Regions from separate parts of the Sporosarcina siberiensis genome, predicted to be linked through region 3. Evidence: riboswitches for the same ligand, from Rfam matches in the RefSeq annotation. Region 3 holds a riboswitch; each other region holds the start of a gene.
What was found. Region 3 has a riboswitch for S-adenosylmethionine ahead of ACFSFY_RS16765 (MetQ/NlpA family ABC transporter substrate-binding protein). Riboswitches for the same ligand answer to the same signal wherever they lie in the genome.
Positions count from the first base shown of each region.

Region 1 (5,923 bases), on a different contig from region 3:
ATTACATATTCTAGGACTTGCAAGCGAATTATCTGCAAGTGTAATGGCATCCACACCGGCTTTTTGCAATGCTTCTGCACCTTGAAAATATAGGTCAGTATCTAAATGTTTTGGTGTATCAAGTTCTACAATAATAGAATGTCGTTCTTTCACAATCTCTAGTAAACTGGGTTTTGTTAATCGCTTTTGCTCTGAAACATTCACTTTAATTTCTTCTGTTTTAATGATTTTTTCTGTAACAGGCTTTCTGTTGATGAAACCCTCTGCTAATGCCTGAATATGCTCAGGTGTTGTACCGCAACATCCACCGATAAGATGAATCCCTTCACTACGGAAACTCTCTGCCTGCTCTTTAAAATACTCCGGTTTATTCTCATAAAATAATTTCCCATCCTGATAGCTAGGCAAACTCGCATTTGGATACACTGCAAGCATTGCACGTTTTGGGAGGGGTACGAATTCCAATGATTTAAGCATATGATAAGGGCCGAATTTACAATTGATACCAACAACGTCTGCTCCCAATTCCTCCAATTTTAAAAGGGAATCTGCAAGCGTCATCCCATTTTGCAAGACCCCAGCTTCTTGCATTGAAACGTTCGCGATGATTGGTAGGTCTGATACTTCACGAGCAATTTTAAGTACTGTTGTTAACTCATCAAAGTCATAATAAGTTTCAAGAATTAATCCGTCCACCCCTTCAAGAAGAAGGCAATACAATTGCTCTCTAAAACTTCTCTTGATTTCCTCTTTAGTTCCAATTTCAGTTTGGGAGCCGTGAATACCTCCAATTGTTCCAAGAATAAATGTATCTTCCTTTGCTGCTTGTTTTGCTAATTTAACAGCAGCTTGATTGATTTTTTTCACTTGATCTTCTAAACCGTATCTTGAAAGTTTAATATAATTTGCACCGTATGTATTCGTTTGAATAACGTCGGCACCCGCTTGAATATAAGCTTGATGTATATGAAGAACTTGTTCTGGGTGTGTCAAGTTCAACTCTTCAAAACAGCGGTCCACTCCGTGAGAATATAGAAGGGTTCCCATTGCGCCATCGCCAATTAGTATGCGTTCCCTCATCGTTTTTAGTAAATCCAACCAATTCACTTCCCTTTCCTAAACTTCAAGATTCAATAATTTTTCACACTCTTGAAATGCCTGTTGTAAATCTGCAACCAAATCTATTTCATCTTCTATCCCTACAGAAATTCGAAGCAAACAATTGGTTAGTCCATATTCCTTTCGGATATCTTCAGGTATCTCTGCATGCGTTTGCGTTGCGGGGTACGTAATAAAACTCTCCACTCCACCCAAACTTTCCGCAAATGAAAACAATTTCAGCGACTTTAAAAATGTCGACACCCATTCTTCTTTTGCTATTAAAAAGCTAACCATACCTCCTCTTCTAGGATAAAATACATCCGTTACTGAAGAATGGTCTTCTAAAAATTGTTGAATGATAAGAGCATTCTTTTCATGTTGGTTCATACGCAGTGCAAGTGTCTTTAAGCCTCTAATTAAAAGCCAACAATCAAAAGGAGCTAGGATAGATCCACATGCATTGTGTAAATACTTTAATTCTTTGCCTAACTTTTCTCCTTTTGAAATAACGAGACCAGCAAGTATATCGTTATGACCCCCTAAATATTTAGTTGCACTGTGAATCACAACATCTGCACCTTCTTCAATTGGACGTTGTATATAAGGAGTATAAAAAGTATTATCTACAATTAATAACAGCTCATGTCTCTCAGTGAATTTGGCCGTTAACGCTATATCTGTTTCCTGCATCAGCGGGTTTGTCGGTGTCTCAAGAAAAACGGCCTTTGTATTTTCCTGAATATATTCGTTAAGTTGCTCTTCTTCTCTCCCGTCCCAATACGTAAAAGTAAAACCATAATTCCTCTCAAATAATTCAAACATTCTATAAGAGCCACCATAAAGATCTCGAGAGACAATAAAGTGCGAATCTTTTTCAAACATTGAAAATACAAGTTGAACTGCACTCATTCCGGAACTACAGGCAAATGCATCGTCACCACTTTCAAGACTTGCGACTGCTTCTTCTAATACATCTCGCGTAGGACTTCCAGTTCTTGAATAAGCATAACCTTGACCGAGTCCAATTTCATCATGATGATATGCTGTTGAAAGATAAATCGGAGTACTTATAGCACCATGCTTTTCATCTTTTCGATTACCTATTTGTACGAGTTCTGTCTGTTTACTAAAATGAACCAAAAACAATCCCTCCTTTGAATTAAAATCTTACAAATAAAAAATCATCTCCCTCAAATGCATAGGAAGATGACCAAATAAAACTCATCTTCCAAGTCGTTGATAGACTTGCTGGAATTAGCACCTTTCCATAAATGGGGGTTGCTGAGGCGTCATCGGGCCAGTCCCTAAACCTCTCTAGATAAGAAAACTATTCAATTTTAGATATCGATTTCCAAACTCTCTAAATTAATTTACTAAATAAAAAATCCCCTTCATTATAAAAGAAGAGGGTTTTGCAAAATTCGCGTTTTTCTCTTCTCATCTCCAAGTTATTAACTACTGGAATTAGCACAGTACTATAAAAGTCTGTTGCTGAGGTATCATAGGGCCAGTCCCTTCACCTCTCTGGATAAGAAAATTTCTATTAAGTTATTGATGTTCACATTACACGTAACATTTGAAAGTGTCAAGCAATTTTAAAAAGTGGGAAACCTTATAATTAAATCTCTTTTTCGATTTTTTAATATTTCTTCATCATAGAAAAAGTGTACTCAAGTTAATGTTCCGTTCATACTCGAGCGTTACACTATATTAAGAAGCTAATTTATGGAGGAGATTTTATGTATATTGCATGGAAAGAAATCAAAAAGAATAAGACACGTTTTATAATATTAGGATCGATTGTATTTCTGGTTAGCTTTTTAACCTTTATCATATCAGGATTATCGAACGGGTTATCACAAGATAATGCCGCCTTAATAAAAAATCTATCTGATGGTCAATTTTATATGAATTCAGATGCCGATGAAACGTACAATCTTTCACGAATAGATGTCAATGTGCAAGACCAAATCCTTAGTGAACAAAAGGATGCAGCGGCATTTTCTATTCAAATGGGATTTTTAAATGATCCAGAAGATAAACAACGAAGTGTTGCGTTTGTAACATCGACTGAATCGAATCTGTTCCAAAAAGTAAAAGATGGAGAAATAATATTAGATCAATCATTGGAAGATGCAGGAATTAGTATTGGCGATGTACTTACAAACAATCAGTTCAGTGGTGAATTTATTGTAAAAGGTTTTGTAGATCAAGAAAAATACAGTCATGCGCCTGTTGCATACATTAATATGGAAAACTACAAAGAAATCTATCGTGTTAATGAAATGCAATTGGTATTTATTCCAGGACAAGATAAGGGTCAAACGTACACTGGGCTTCAATCTTTTTCTAATAAAAGCTTTTTAAACACTATTCCTAGTTACAGTGCAGAACAAATGTCACTAAATATGATTGTTTGGTTTTTAGTTGTCATTAGTGGTATGTTGTTCGCTATTTTCTTCTATATGATGAATGTACAAAAAATAGGATTATACGGAATTCTTAAAGCGATTGGAGTAAAAACAAGCTCATTATTTAAAATGATGTGGACACAAATGCTTTTCGTAACAGCGATTGCTTTAACGTTATCAATAGCACTTAGTCAAGGATTTAATTTTATTGTTCCTAAGGGAATGCCTTATAATTTGCCTTATGAAACGACTATTCAATTATCAATCATTTTCATAATCATTGGCTTTATTGGGGCTACACTTTCTGGTATACAAATTAAAAAAGTTGAACCACTACAAGCTATTCAACAAGGAGATGTTTAATATGACCATATTTAGAATAGATGAAATGAAAAAGTCATTTACAAATGGTGATGTAGAAGAACAAATTTTAAAAGGGGTTAATATTTCATTAAAAGAAGGAGAGATAACTGCATTAGTAGGCGCTTCAGGGTCTGGTAAAAGTACAATTTTAACGATTGCGGCAGGGCTTCAGCAAGCAACAGATGGCGATATAGTATTCGAAGGACAATACTTAACAAATATGAATCAAGAACAGATTCGTAAAATACGATCAAGTGATTTTGGTTTTGTTTTTCAATCTGCTCATCTTGTCCCCTTCCTTACAGTTAAAGAACAACTGATGTTAATGCTAGATGTCTCAGAATCGAAATTGAAAAAACATTCACAAATAGCAGAAGTTGAAAAAATCCTAAAATTAGTAGATATGAATCATAGAAAAGATGCATATCCCTCTTCCCTATCAGGAGGAGAAAAGCAACGAGTTGCGATTGCTCGTGCAATTATACACAAACCAAAAATGTTGTTCGCAGACGAACCAACTGCAAGCCTGGATTCTAAAAGATCAAAAGATGTGATGTTATTAATTCGTGACTTGACTAAAACAATGAATATTACCACATTAATGGTTACTCATGATGAAGACATGCTGGGCTATGCGGATCATGTTATTACAGTAAAAGATGGATTAGTAGTTAAATAAAAAGAAACGCATGGAGAAATCTCCATGCGTTCTTTTTATATTTATCTTCTTGTAGCTGCTTCTTCCCATATGTTCTTAAGCCAGCTATCAAATTCAGTTCCCTTTTCACCTTCATACGTGTCGTATAAGTCCAGTCTCATGTTTTTCAACTTTTCCTTATATTCCTCATACGTATGTCCTGCAGGTAAACTTTTCTTAATTCTAACAAAAACTTTAGATGCATCCTTAATTAAATCACCTTTTTTCTGAGTTGGCATTGAAACATCTTCACCAAAACCCTTTAGATGACGATAAGCAGCTTCTTGTAATTTATATACTGCGTCATTTTCCATTCTATTTACAAGAACATCAATTGTTCTTTTATGTTTCCATTTTCCTAATTCTTCAATTGCATCAAAGCGCTCCCGCCAATTCGACGTGCGATTCGCAGCCTTTTTCAGCTCATCATAATTTGGTGGTAATTCATTCATTATTGCTTTATTCATTTTAACCATTCTCCTTTTTTTAAATCCAATTGAAAATATGTTTTTCATTTCAAGACACTCTTCTTATCTATTGTACCATCTTCTGCTGTTTCAAATACTTTTTCAGCCCATATAAATAAAAACAAATAAATCGAATACGTTTGATTACTAAAGTTTCGGGTACTTTACACATAATAAGTCTGAAAGAATTTTTGAACTATTGGGAGGTTGCTTAAGATGGGGAATAAGAAGTATGTAGGCTCATTACATACAGAAAACGATGTACTCGATAAAATTGCGGAGTTGAAGGATTTAGGATTTAAAGAAAATGATATTTATGTTATAACAAATAACTTGGACACATTATCTATCGTTCGAGGATTAACAGATGTAGATTTAAGGTCTTCTGAAGGTGGTTGGCTAAAGCGATTTATTTCATTTCTTAGTGGTGATGAACCTGTAAAATCCGCATTTATCCATATGGGTTTCACACAAGAAGAAGCAGAAAGATATTTTAATGAAGTTAAAAACGGTGGATTTCTGTTATATGTAGATCAAGAATACGCTAAACTTATGCAGCAAAAAACAGAGTTTCAAACCGGTTATACAGACCCTAATATTGGTTCAAACTTCACCGTCAATTATGGAGCTATAAAGAACGACAAAGTGAATAGTTAATTTAATATCTATTCATTTTTATAAAACAACCTCCGAAACTAGAAAGAATCGGAGGTTGTTTTCAATTTAATTAGTAAGATATGGATTCCCATTCATACCTACCCAAAGTTCTGATTGCTCAAGTTGATATGCAAGCTGTAGCAAACGGTGTTCGTCTCCTTTAGATGCCATTACTTGGACTCCAAGCGGTAGACCATCCTTTGACATATGGACCGGGACAGACATCG
Region 1 covers NZ_JBHUGI010000024.1:82,146-88,068, reverse strand. Annotated here, with positions in the region: gene ACFSFY_RS08360 (bifunctional homocysteine S-methyltransferase/methylenetetrahydrofolate reductase) at 1-1,098, opposite strand, end outside; gene ACFSFY_RS08355 (PLP-dependent transferase) at 1,117-2,241, opposite strand; SAM riboswitch class I at 2,320-2,426, opposite strand; SAM riboswitch class I at 2,536-2,636, opposite strand; gene ACFSFY_RS08350 (FtsX-like permease family protein) at 2,841-3,875, shown strand; gene ACFSFY_RS08345 (ABC transporter ATP-binding protein) at 3,877-4,554, shown strand; gene ACFSFY_RS08340 (HEAT repeat domain-containing protein) at 4,596-5,039, opposite strand; gene ACFSFY_RS08335 (YflT domain-containing protein) at 5,256-5,696, shown strand; gene ACFSFY_RS08330 (amidase) at 5,763-5,923, opposite strand, start outside.
Region 1: another riboswitch for S-adenosylmethionine. It lies ahead of ACFSFY_RS08355 (PLP-dependent transferase); the one in region 3 lies ahead of ACFSFY_RS16765 (MetQ/NlpA family ABC transporter substrate-binding protein).

Region 2 (5,923 bases), on a different contig from region 3:
TTTTTTGAAATAGAAATAAATCATGTGTTGGTTGTTTTAAAACATGAAGGAAAGTGGCTCCTCGCCAAACATAAAGTGCGAGGAGTTGAATTTCCTGGTGGTAAAGTTGAAAAGGATGAAACTTTGGTCGAAGCTGCAATGAGAGAGACATTAGAAGAAACAGGTGTCCTTATAAACGACTTAGAGCATGTTGCAGAATATGTTGTTCATGGAGATGTTCCTTTTTGTAAAGCTGTATTCACTGGATCTGTTGTTAAAATACATTCGAATTATTCACTACTTGAAACAGATGGCGTAGTTTGGATGAATGATTTTGAACTTGATTCTTGTGAGTATTTAAGTTTTCATATGAAAGATGAAGGGATATCGGCTATAAGAAAGCGGGTGGGAGAACTTGAATTGTGATGCAAGGATGGAAAATAAACGTAACTATCCATCTCCAAATCCCAATGTTCGTTTATTTGAGATTACGTATTGGTCGGATGGTTTCAAAGTAAAGGGATTATTAGCTGAGCCAATTGCAGATGGACAATATGAAGGAATAATTTATTTGAGAGGCGGAATTCAGCATGTTGGGATGGTACGTCCCTCGAGAATTGCGCAGTTCGCTTCGCAAGGCTTTGTCGTATTTGCTCCTTATTATCGAGGAAATCGAGGAGGAGAAGGAAAAGATGAGTTTGGTGGAGACGATCGTTTAGATGCAATAAATGCTGTTGATGTTTTGAAACAGAATCCAAAATGCATCTCATCCAAGATTCATTTATTTGCCTTTTCTCGTGGTGGCATTATGGCCCTTTGGACAGCAATTCTAAGGGAAGATATTACATCAGTTGTTACTTGGTCAGGTGTTTCTGATATAATATTTACATACAAAGAGCGAAAAGATATGAGGAAGATGATGAAAAGGGTAATCGGCGGCACTCCTAATACGAATCCTGACGAATATCGCAGACGAAATGCTTTAGCTCGAATCAGTGAACTGAATGCACCTGTACTAATTATACATGGGATGCAAGATGAACATGTTTCTATTGAACAAGCAAAATTACTAGAAAACGCTTTATTTGAAAATGGAAAAGTATATGAAACACGATACTTCCCTAACTTCACGCATTACATTCCTCCAGCTCAAAACATACAAATTGTCCGTGATTTATGTGATTGGATGAGAAGACAGTAGAATTAAACACTATCTTCCTGAATACAAAAAACCCCAGATCACACAATTGAATTGTGTGATCCGGGGTTATATTTAATTATGCTGTTGGTCCGCCTTTAAGAATAATTTCTTCGGATACAGATCCGAATTTCTTGAAGTTTTCACGGAATAGTTCTGCAAGTTCATTTGCTTTTTCATCATATGCTTTTTTATCAGACCAAGCATTTCGTGGATTCAATACTTCAGTTGGAACACCTTCAATTGCTTTCGGCATTTCTAAACCGAATATATCGTTTGTGTCTGTTTCAATAGTGTTCAGTTTACCTTCAAGTGCAGCACGTACCATAGTTCGCGTATATTTTAAATCCATACGACGACCAACTCCATATACTCCACCAGTCCAACCTGTGTTCACAAGAAATACTTGTGCACCATGTTCATCAATTTTCTTCCCTAACATCTCCGCATACACTGTAGCGTGAAGAGGTAGGAACGGTGAACCGAAACAAGTAGAGAATGTTGCTTCAGGTGAAGTAATTCCACGCTCTGTTCCAGCAAGTTTCGATGTGAAACCGCTAAGGAAATGGTACATAGCTTGTTCTTTCGTTAGTTTTGAAATTGGAGGTAAAACACCGAACGCATCCGCAGTTAGGAAAATAATCGTTTTAGGATGTCCAGCAACCGATGGATCTACAATATTATCGATTGATTGTATCGGATAAGCTGCACGAGTATTTTCAGTTAACGAACCATCGTCGTAATCTGGAATGCGTGTTTCTGAATCGATAACAACGTTTTCCAAAACCGAACCAAAACGGATAGCACCAAATATTTCAGGTTCTTTTTCACCTGAAAGATTGATACATTTCGCATAACATCCGCCTTCGATGTTAAACACGCCATTATCAGACCAGCCGTGTTCATCATCACCAATAAGCTTACGATCTGCATCAGCAGAAAGTGTTGTTTTACCTGTACCAGAAAGTCCGAAGAATAACGCAACATCGCCTTTATCTCCAACGTTTGCAGAACAGTGCATTGGTAAAATTCCTTTTAAAGGAAGTAGGTAGTTCATAATTGAGAAGATTGATTTTTTCATTTCGCCGGCATATTCAGTTCCACCAATAAGTACAATTCGTTTTTCCATAGAAACAATTATAAACGTTTCGGAATCTGTACCATCAACAGCAGGGTCTGCTTTAAATGATGGTGCTGCTAAAATTGTAAATTGTGATTGATGTTCTGCTAACTCTTGCGCGCTCGGGCGAATGAAGAGTTGATGAACGAAAAGGTTTTGCCAAGCAAGTTCGTTAACAACTTGTATAGAAAGGCGAGACTCAGGATCTGCTCCAGCGAACCCTTTAAATACAAATAATTCATCTTTTTTTGCTAAGTGTTTAATTACTTTGTTATATAGAGAATCGAAAATCTCTGTTGAGACCGGACGGTTTACACTGCCCCAATCGATGTTATCTTTAGAAGATTCTTCTTCGACAATATACTTATCCTTCGGGGAACGACCTGTATATTTTCCTGTTAAAGCTGTTATCGCTCCATCTGCAGTTAGCTGTGCTTCTCCACGTGTTGTTGCTTTTTCAACAAGTTGTGGAACTGAGAGTTGAACATTTACATTTTCTCCGGAAAGAAGATCTTTTAGAGTTTCGCTAATTGTCGTTGAAATCATAATTAAGTACCGTCCTTTACATATATAATTGGATGACATCACATTCATCAATTAGTATAACACATTTAGAATAATAAACTATACTAATTGAATTGAATTATTTTCGAGAGAAAGATTGACATATGCAGACATGTTTCGTAACATATTTAATTGAACGGATACTCTTATCCCGAGCTGGTGGAGGGGTCAGGCCCTATGAAACCCGGCAACCTGCAGTAACGAATTTGTTATCGTGATGGTGCCGAACCTGATGCAAGGTGAAAGTCCTTGGACGATAAGAGTGAAAGGTGCTTTTTCAAAATAAGCCTTTCCTCATGTAATAAATACGTGAGCGAAGGGCTTTTTCTATTGTTTCAGCCCTTAATCCTCGTGTATGAGCTCGTAATGGCGCTTACCGTTCTTATAACAAGAATGGACTTTACATGGGAAGTATGAGTACCGTATCAATCTCGTAGGATATAAGGAGGAAATAAATTGACGAATCGTAAACTTTTTACATCGGAATCTGTAACAGAAGGACATCCAGATAAGATGTGTGATCAGATTTCAGATGCAATTTTGGATGCAATTTTAGCAGAAGACCCCAATGCACGTGTTGCTTGTGAAACGACTATAACGACTGGTCTAGTTTTGGTTGCAGGTGAGATTACAACGACTACGTACGTAGACATTCCAAAAGTAGTACGTGATACAGTAAAAGAAATTGGTTATACTCGTGCAAAATACGGTTTTGACTGGGAAACTTCAGCAGTTCTTACTGCCATTGATGAACAGTCTGCAGACATCGCAGCAGGCGTCGACGTGTCACTTGAAGCTCGTGAAGGTTTAATGAGTGACGAAGACATCGAAGCAATTGGAGCAGGCGACCAAGGTCTTATGTTTGGCTATGCATGTAATGAAACACCTGAACTAATGCCACTCCCAATTAGTATGGCTCATAAATTAGCGCGTAGACTATCACATGTACGAAAAGAAGAGATTATTTCTTATTTACGTCCAGATGGAAAAACACAGGTAACTGTTGAATATGATGAGAATAATAACCCAATTCGTATTGATACAATTGTTATATCTGCACAACATCATCCTGAGATTACGCTTGAACAAATACAAAAGGACATAAAGGAACATGTTATTAAACCAGTTGTTCCATCTGAATTGATTGACGAAAACACGAAATATTTTATTAACCCGACAGGCCGCTTCGTTATTGGTGGACCTCAAGGAGATGCTGGTCTGACAGGACGTAAAATTATCGTTGACACTTACGGTGGTTATGCCCGTCATGGTGGGGGTGCTTTTTCAGGAAAAGATGCAACGAAGGTTGACCGTTCTGCGTCTTATGCTGCACGTTACGTAGCGAAAAACATCGTTGCTGCCGGTCTAGCTGACCGATGTGAAGTTCAAATTGCATATGCAATTGGTGTTGCGCAACCGGTTTCTATTTCAATCGATACATTCGGTACAGGAAAAGTTACAGAAGGTGAATTAGTGGACCTTGTCCGCGGAAATTTCGATCTTCGTCCTGCAGGGATTATAAGAATGTTGGATTTACGTCGTCCTATTTATAAACAAACTGCGGCTTACGGACATTTTGGTAGAACTGATATTAATCTACCTTGGGAAGAAACGGATAAAGCGGATCGATTAAGAGAACAAGCAAATCAATAATACAACGTAATAAAACAAGAGCTAGTAGATTGGTTTACCGATCTACTAGCTCTTTTGAACTTATTTTTGTAAGCTTTTATAGTATTGTCCTTTTTCAGCATAGCTCTTTACGACGCGATCCATTTCTGCCCGGTCGACATCCGTAAGTGGACGCATGACTTTCGCGGGTGAACCGAGGGCAAGTACACCTGGTGGAATTTTTTTACCTGGTGGGACCAGACTTCCAGCCCCAATAAAGGAACCTTCCCCAATTTCAGCTCCGTCTAATATAATGGAACCCATACCAACTAGAGCACCTTTTCTTATTGTACAGCTATGTAAAGTAACCTGATGACCAATCGTAACTTCATCTTCAAGAATTAATGGGAATTGTGGGCTTTGGTGTAGACAACATAAATCTTGAACATTAACTTTTCGACCGATGATTGTAGGGGATAAATCGCCTCGTATCACTGTGTTAAACCAGATGGATGATTCGGGACCAATCGTCACGTCTCCTGTAATAGTTGTGAAATCCGCAATGAAAACAGTTGGATCGATAATAGGGTATTTGTCTTTGTATGGATAAATCATGACTTCTCCTCATTTCTATTTGATAGTGTATAATTAATTGTAGCAAAGTTTATGTTTTATTGTTTGTAAAAAGGGAATAATACTGTGCTGAACGGATTATTAAGGAGGTAGATGTCTATGTGGAAATGGGAAGCGGAAGGTCAACCAAAAGCGGTTGTTGCTATCATCCATAATGCGTACGAACATCACAGTAGATATGCTTGGCTCATTCAGAAGCTGCGAAGTAGTGGATTTCTCGTCGTAACAGGCGATTTACCCGGCCATGGTGAACAAGCAGGTCGTAACGTACATGATGAAAGTTTTGGATCCTATGTAAATTATGTAAAGAAATTGCTTGATGTTGGTGTAGCAGACGGCTTACCACTTTTTGTTATTGGTCATGGTCTTGGTGCAACGCTAATGATGCGTATGCTGCAGACTGAAAAAATTGAGTGTGCTGGTTATATATTTAGTTCTCCGTGGTTACACCTTAATCACTTGCCTCCCAAACATTCAAGTGTTCTGTCAAAATTCACTTCGTCTATGAAACTAAATCATGAATTACCAATTGAGATGTTAACTAGAAATCAGGATTTGCATATAGAAGTACGTGAAGATGATTTTTACAACCCAATTATGACCGCTTCATGGTACAAAGAGTTGCAATTTTTCATGAAATCTGTGACTCAATATGAAGGAACAATTCGCGACGTGCCAATTCTCCTTCATTCAGCAGGAAGTGATAAGGTGACGGATATCAGCTACGCTAAAAAGTGGTTGCTTGCTCAGGAACTTTCAGAAATTCAATATAAAAAATGGAATCGATTGTATCACGACTTATTTCACGAGCCAGAACG
Region 2 covers NZ_JBHUGI010000027.1:133,753-139,675, reverse strand. Annotated here, with positions in the region: gene ACFSFY_RS10730 (NUDIX domain-containing protein) at 1-405, shown strand, start outside; gene ACFSFY_RS10725 (alpha/beta hydrolase family protein) at 395-1,180, shown strand; gene pckA (phosphoenolpyruvate carboxykinase (ATP)) at 1,257-2,843, opposite strand; SAM riboswitch class I at 3,005-3,124, shown strand; gene metK (methionine adenosyltransferase) at 3,318-4,514, shown strand; gene ACFSFY_RS10710 (gamma carbonic anhydrase) at 4,575-5,087, opposite strand; gene ACFSFY_RS10705 (alpha/beta hydrolase) at 5,205-5,923, shown strand, end outside.
Region 2: another riboswitch for S-adenosylmethionine. It lies ahead of metK (methionine adenosyltransferase); the one in region 3 lies ahead of ACFSFY_RS16765 (MetQ/NlpA family ABC transporter substrate-binding protein).

Region 3 (5,923 bases):
GCGAATCCCACATACAGACTTTGATGAAATCGGAGAACTTGCGGGGGATTTCAATGGAATGGTTGAAAAACTAGATCTTTCGATGGAAGAAATTAAAAGCCTTGAAAATAGACGGCGCCAGTTTATGGCTGATGTTTCCCATGAACTGAGAACACCACTTACGACAATCCGTGGAGTGATTGATGGGTTAAAAAACAATATGATTGCCGAAGATGAGAAGGAAAAAGCACTTGGACTGGCTCGAAATGAGACCATGCGACTCATTCGCCTCGTTAACGAAAATCTAGATTATGAAAAAATCCGTTCGAACCAAATAACACTTAACAAACAAAGTATTCAACTCGTAGAGCTATTGAATATTATCAAAGACCAACTTGACGGTGCTGCAGGTGAACGGAATAATGTGATTCTTATCGTCTCTGAACCAGATGTAACTGTCTTTGCTGATTACGATCGTCTTACCCAAATTTTAATTAACATTACAAAAAACAGTATTCAATTTACAGAAAATGGGACAATTACGTTAAGAGGAACCGCACTGAAAAATGAAACGATGATTGAAATTGAAGATACAGGGATAGGAATCGATCCTGCGGATATCGAAAAAATATGGAGTCGTTTTTACAAAGCAATCCTTTCACGAACGACAAATCCTTACGGAGAGTTTGGTCTTGGCTTATCCATTGTGAAACAACTTGTTACAATGCATGATGGAACAATTCAAGTTACGAGCGCGACGGGAAAAGGGACAAAATTCACCATTATAATCCCCCATTAAAGTTCACAAAATTGCCATGAGTTTATGTGGTTATTTTCCCGTTAATAGTTTGTTCATAATTGCAATGTATGATAAGTTTATATCTAACGAATTGGAGGCAATATAATGTTTAAGAACTGGAAGAAATCACTACTAAAGGCAGGTATACTCTCCTCTCTCCTAGTCGTTGCTGTAGGTTGTTCAAACGAAGAATCGATTGCATCAGTTGAAGGGGACAAAATTACCAAAGATGAATTATATGAAGTTCTCGTACAATCTCAAGGAGAACAAGCACTTTCCGCACTAATTGATGAAAAAGTCATTGCACTCGAAGTGAAAAAGAAAAAAATCAAAATTTCTGACGAAGACATTGATAAGGAACTAGAGACATATATTGAAAATGCTGGCGGTCAAGAAGCATTTGAAGCTACTCTAGAACAGAATGGTATTACAGAAGCTCAGCTTAAAGAAAACATTGTTCAATACTTATCAATCCGTAAATTGATTGAACCTAGAATTGACATAACAGACGAAGAAATTAAAGCGTACTTTGATGAAAATAAAGCGCAATTGGATCAGCCCGAATCCGTTGAGGCGAGCCATATTCTTGTAGAAGATGAAGCAACAGCAAAAGAAGTTGCACAAAAGATTGCTGATGGCGATGATTTTGCAGCTTTAGCAAAAGAATATTCTACAGATGCTTCCAATGCTGAAAAAGGTGGAGAACTTGGATTCTTCCCACGCGGAAAAATGGTTCCTGAGTTCGACGAGGCAGCATTTTCTATGAAACCAGATACGATAAGTGATCCTATTAAAACAGATTTCGGATACCATATTATTAAATTAACGGATAAAAAAGAAGCAACAGAAGCTGTTTTAGAAGACCATAAAGAAGATATAAAAGAAGGACTTTTCGAAGAGAAATTACAAGCTCAGTATGTCGAATGGTTAGACGAAGTACGAGCTGATTATAAGATTGAAAACTCTTTAGAGAAAAAAGAAACAAAAGATAAAGAGAAAAAGTAAAACTTTAACAACATAAAAACATTGACATCCTCTGATAACTAATGTAAATTATGCTCATGAGTAATTATTGATAACCGAATAGCAACATCTCTTATCAAGAGTAGCTGAGGGAAAGGCCCGTTGAAGCTCGGCAACCACCTACTGTGAACAAACAGTAGAAAGGTGCTAAATCCTACAAGACATTTCTGTCTTGAAAGATGAGAGAGGATTATCGTATTTCCTATTGTATAAATACGCCTCTCTATTTCTGATAGAGAGGCTTTTTGTATTATTAAAAATTAACTACACAACATTAGGAGGAATTTTATATGAAAAGAATTGTAGTTCTATTATCATTAGTCTTGTTAATTGGTGTCCTTTCAGCTTGTGGAAGTAAAGACAAAGAAACAGGTAAAGCATTAAGCGAGGAAAAAATCGTCGTTGGTGTTACAGCAGGTCCACATGAGCTCGTAGTAAATAAAGTGAAAGAACTTGCTGCAAAAGAAGGTTTAGAAATTGATGTTAAAGTTTTCACAGAATATATTTTACCAAACACAGCATTATCTGAAGGAGATTTGGATATCAACAGCTTCCAAACACTACCCTTCTTAGAGAAAGTAAACAGTGACCGTGATTTGAATCTAGTCCACGTCGCAAAAACTATTTTACTTCCAATGGGTATTTACTCAGACAAATTCGACAGTATTGACGATATCCCTGACGGAGCATCTTTCGGAATGCCAAATGATCCAAGTAACGGTGCACGTGCTCTGATTGTATTAGAAGCGGCCGGCGTGATTACACTAAGAGATGAAGATAAAACTACTGGAACAGTACAAGACATTGTAGAAAATCCGAAAAACTTGAAATTTGTTGAATTAGAGGCATCACAACTTCCTAAACAACTTATTGAATTGGACTTTGCTGCCATTAATACAAACTTTATTTTAGCAGCTGGTAAAAACCCAGTCGAAGATTCCATCTTCTTAGAATCTAAAAGCTCTCCTTACGTAAACTACATCGTTGTACGTGAAGAAAACAAAGACGATGCTGTCGTTAAAAAGTTTGCTGAACTCTATCAATCCGATGAAGTAAAAGAATTCATAAAAGAAGAATTCAACGGAACAATCCTCTCAAGCTGGGAATAACAAAAGCTGAAGCGCCTGGTAGACCCGACAGGCACTGGAAGACAAGAAAGAGAAGTTGCGCACTTTGACTTCTCCTTCTGTTCTGAAGTGACCCGAGGGGCTAGGCGCTGAAGGCTATACGGTAACAAAAGCGGATGTGCATCTCTCATTAAGCAGTTTTTTCTCTAGAAAGGAATGAGTGTCATGATTAAATTAAACAATGTTTCAAAAGTGTTTGAATCGAAAAGTGGAGATGTCAAAGCAGTTAGCAATGTCAATCTTCATGTGAAAAAAGGTGAAATCCATGGTGTTATCGGGTACAGCGGAGCAGGAAAAAGTACACTTATCCGATGTGTCAATTTACTTGAAAGACCCACTGTTGGAGAAGTATTTATTAGTGGAACAGAAATGACAACCCTTCCTTTGAACAAACTGCGTGAAATGAGACAAAACATTGGTATGATTTTTCAAGGGTTTAATTTATTAAAAACGGCAACGGTCTTCGAAAATATTGCGATTCCACTTAAATTGCTCGGGCTCGATAAAAACGAAGTTGAGCTGCGCGTCGTGAAATACTTGGAAATTGTTGGCTTAACAGATCGTCAAAAGGCATATCCAAATCAATTGTCTGGTGGACAAAAGCAACGCGTCGCTATCGCTAGAGCTTTGGCACAAGAACCAAAAATTTTACTTAGCGATGAAGCAACAAGTGCTCTTGATCCTGAAACGACAGAATCGATTTTGGATTTACTGTTGAAAGTAAACGAAGAGCTCGGCATAACCATTTTACTCATCACACATGAAATGAATGTCATTCAAAAGATTTGTGATTATGTGTACGTTATTGAAGGCGGAGAACTCATTGAGCACGGGTCTACGATAGACTTATTTGCAGCACCGAAAGAAGAAACGACTACGAAGTTCTTAAACACTATTGCTCAGCGTAAAATTCCTACTTCATTAGTACAACAATTAAATCTTACTGGTAATGTTTCAAGATTAACTTTTGTCGGTGAAGCAGCAGGACAACCACTGATTGCTTTAGCAACCGAAAGATTCAATGTGACTCCTAATATTTTATCGGCGAATATTATTGAACTGAAAAACGGTATCGTCGGTAACATTGTCATACATCTTGTTGGTGAAACAAATAACATCATCAATGCTATTGAGTTCCTTAAAGAACAAGGCGTTGGTGTTGAGGAATTGGAGGGATAATGAATGGATAAATATGAAGAGTTCATGACTAAATGGTTACCAGTAATCGGAAAATCAATTGTAGAAACTTTTCAAATGACCATCGTTTCCCTACTGATTTCGATTGTCATCGGGGTATCGCTTGGAATTATATTAGTACTTACACGTCCAGGTCAATCTTTTGAAAACAAATGGGTCTATCGTTTACTAAATCTAGGCGTTAATATCATCCGTTCCATTCCATTTATTATTTTATTGTTTTTCATCCTACCCTTTACTAAGTTTATTGCCGGAACGACGATTGGCGTTCAAGGGGTTATCGTACCTCTTGTAATTTACACAGCACCCTATATCGCAAGACTTATGGAAACTGCGTTACTTGAAGTCGATCAAGGCGTAATCGAAGCCTACACTGCAATGGGTATTAAAAGAAGATCTATCATTTGGAACGTTTTACTTAGAGAAGGAAGATCTTCAATCATTTTAGGCTTAACGATTGCAACGATTAGTTTAATTGGTGCAACGGCAATGGCTGGTCTTGTTGGAGCTGGGGGTCTTGGAGATCTTGCGTATAGATATGGGCATATCCAATACGAAGTGAACGTTATGTATGCAGTTGTCTTTATACTGATCATTCTCGTACAAACGATACAAGTTGTAGGTACCTATTTTGCAGCCCGCCTTAAAAGGGATTGAAAGGATTGAATGTGCATGACTCGCAAAAAAAGCAACGACTCTTTTCTTCAAACAATGTCTTCATCTACAGATGAACAGTTCCCTATCAACTTTAAAGCATTGGAAGAAAAGGCAAGTACTTTATTATCTAAAGGAGCCTTTGGATACATCCAATCTGGTGCAGGAGGAGAAGAGACACTGCAAAAAAACACGTCCTCCTTTTCAAAACTTTCGATTGTTCCAAGATTTTTAAACGATGTATCTACTGTGGATACGAGCATCACATTATTCGGTCGTACATATCCACAACCTTTTCTCTTGGCACCGGTAGGTATGTTAAAACTTGCACATGAAGATGCCGAAATTGCGGCAGCTAAAGCAGCAGCAGAATACGGAATTCCATATATCCAAAGTACAGTTTCAAGCTACTCGATAGAACAAATTGCGGCAGAAACAGGCACGAGCCCAAAATGGTTTCAATTATATTGGTCCAACAATAAGGAGATCTCTTACAATATGGTTCGTAGAGCTGAAAAAGCTGGCTATGAAGCAATTGTATTGACCGTTGATACGGTTATGTTGGGGTGGCGTGAAGAGGATTTACGAAATCAATTCTCTCCACTTAAATTAGGTCTTGGAAAAGCAAACTATGAAACCGATGATGTCTTTTTAGCTGGTTTACCAAATAAAGAGGAAGAAACCATTATTCAAGGTATTGTCGACAATATCCATCACCCTACACTAAATTGGGCAGATGTTGCCGAACTGAAAAAGAGAACGTCCTTACCAATCCTATTAAAAGGAATTCTTCATCCGGACGATGCACTTTTGGCGATTCAAAACGGCATCGACGGTATTATTGTTTCAAACCACGGTGGAAGACAGCTTGACGGGGTGGTATCGAGTATCGATGCCCTTCCTGCAATAGTAAATGCTGTGAATAAGCAAATCCCAGTTTTGCTTGACAGTGGAATTCGACGGGGTGCAGATATTATTAAAGCCATTGCCTTGGGAGCCGACGCTGTGTGTATAGGCAGACCTTATGTGTACGGCCTTGCTGCGGGTGGACAACTCGGAGTAGAAAAAGTAATTGATGGGTTTATTCAAGAAACGAGTATTTCAATGGCATTGACCGGTGTTGCAAAAGCACAGGATCTTCGCA
Region 3 covers NZ_JBHUGI010000037.1:70,415-76,337, reverse strand. Annotated here, with positions in the region: gene ACFSFY_RS16775 (sensor histidine kinase) at 1-778, shown strand, start outside; gene ACFSFY_RS16770 (peptidylprolyl isomerase) at 884-1,783, shown strand; SAM riboswitch class I at 1,872-1,987, shown strand; gene ACFSFY_RS16765 (MetQ/NlpA family ABC transporter substrate-binding protein) at 2,092-2,910, shown strand; gene ACFSFY_RS16760 (methionine ABC transporter ATP-binding protein) at 3,094-4,107, shown strand; gene ACFSFY_RS16755 (methionine ABC transporter permease) at 4,111-4,782, shown strand; gene ACFSFY_RS16750 (alpha-hydroxy acid oxidase) at 4,798-5,923, shown strand, end outside.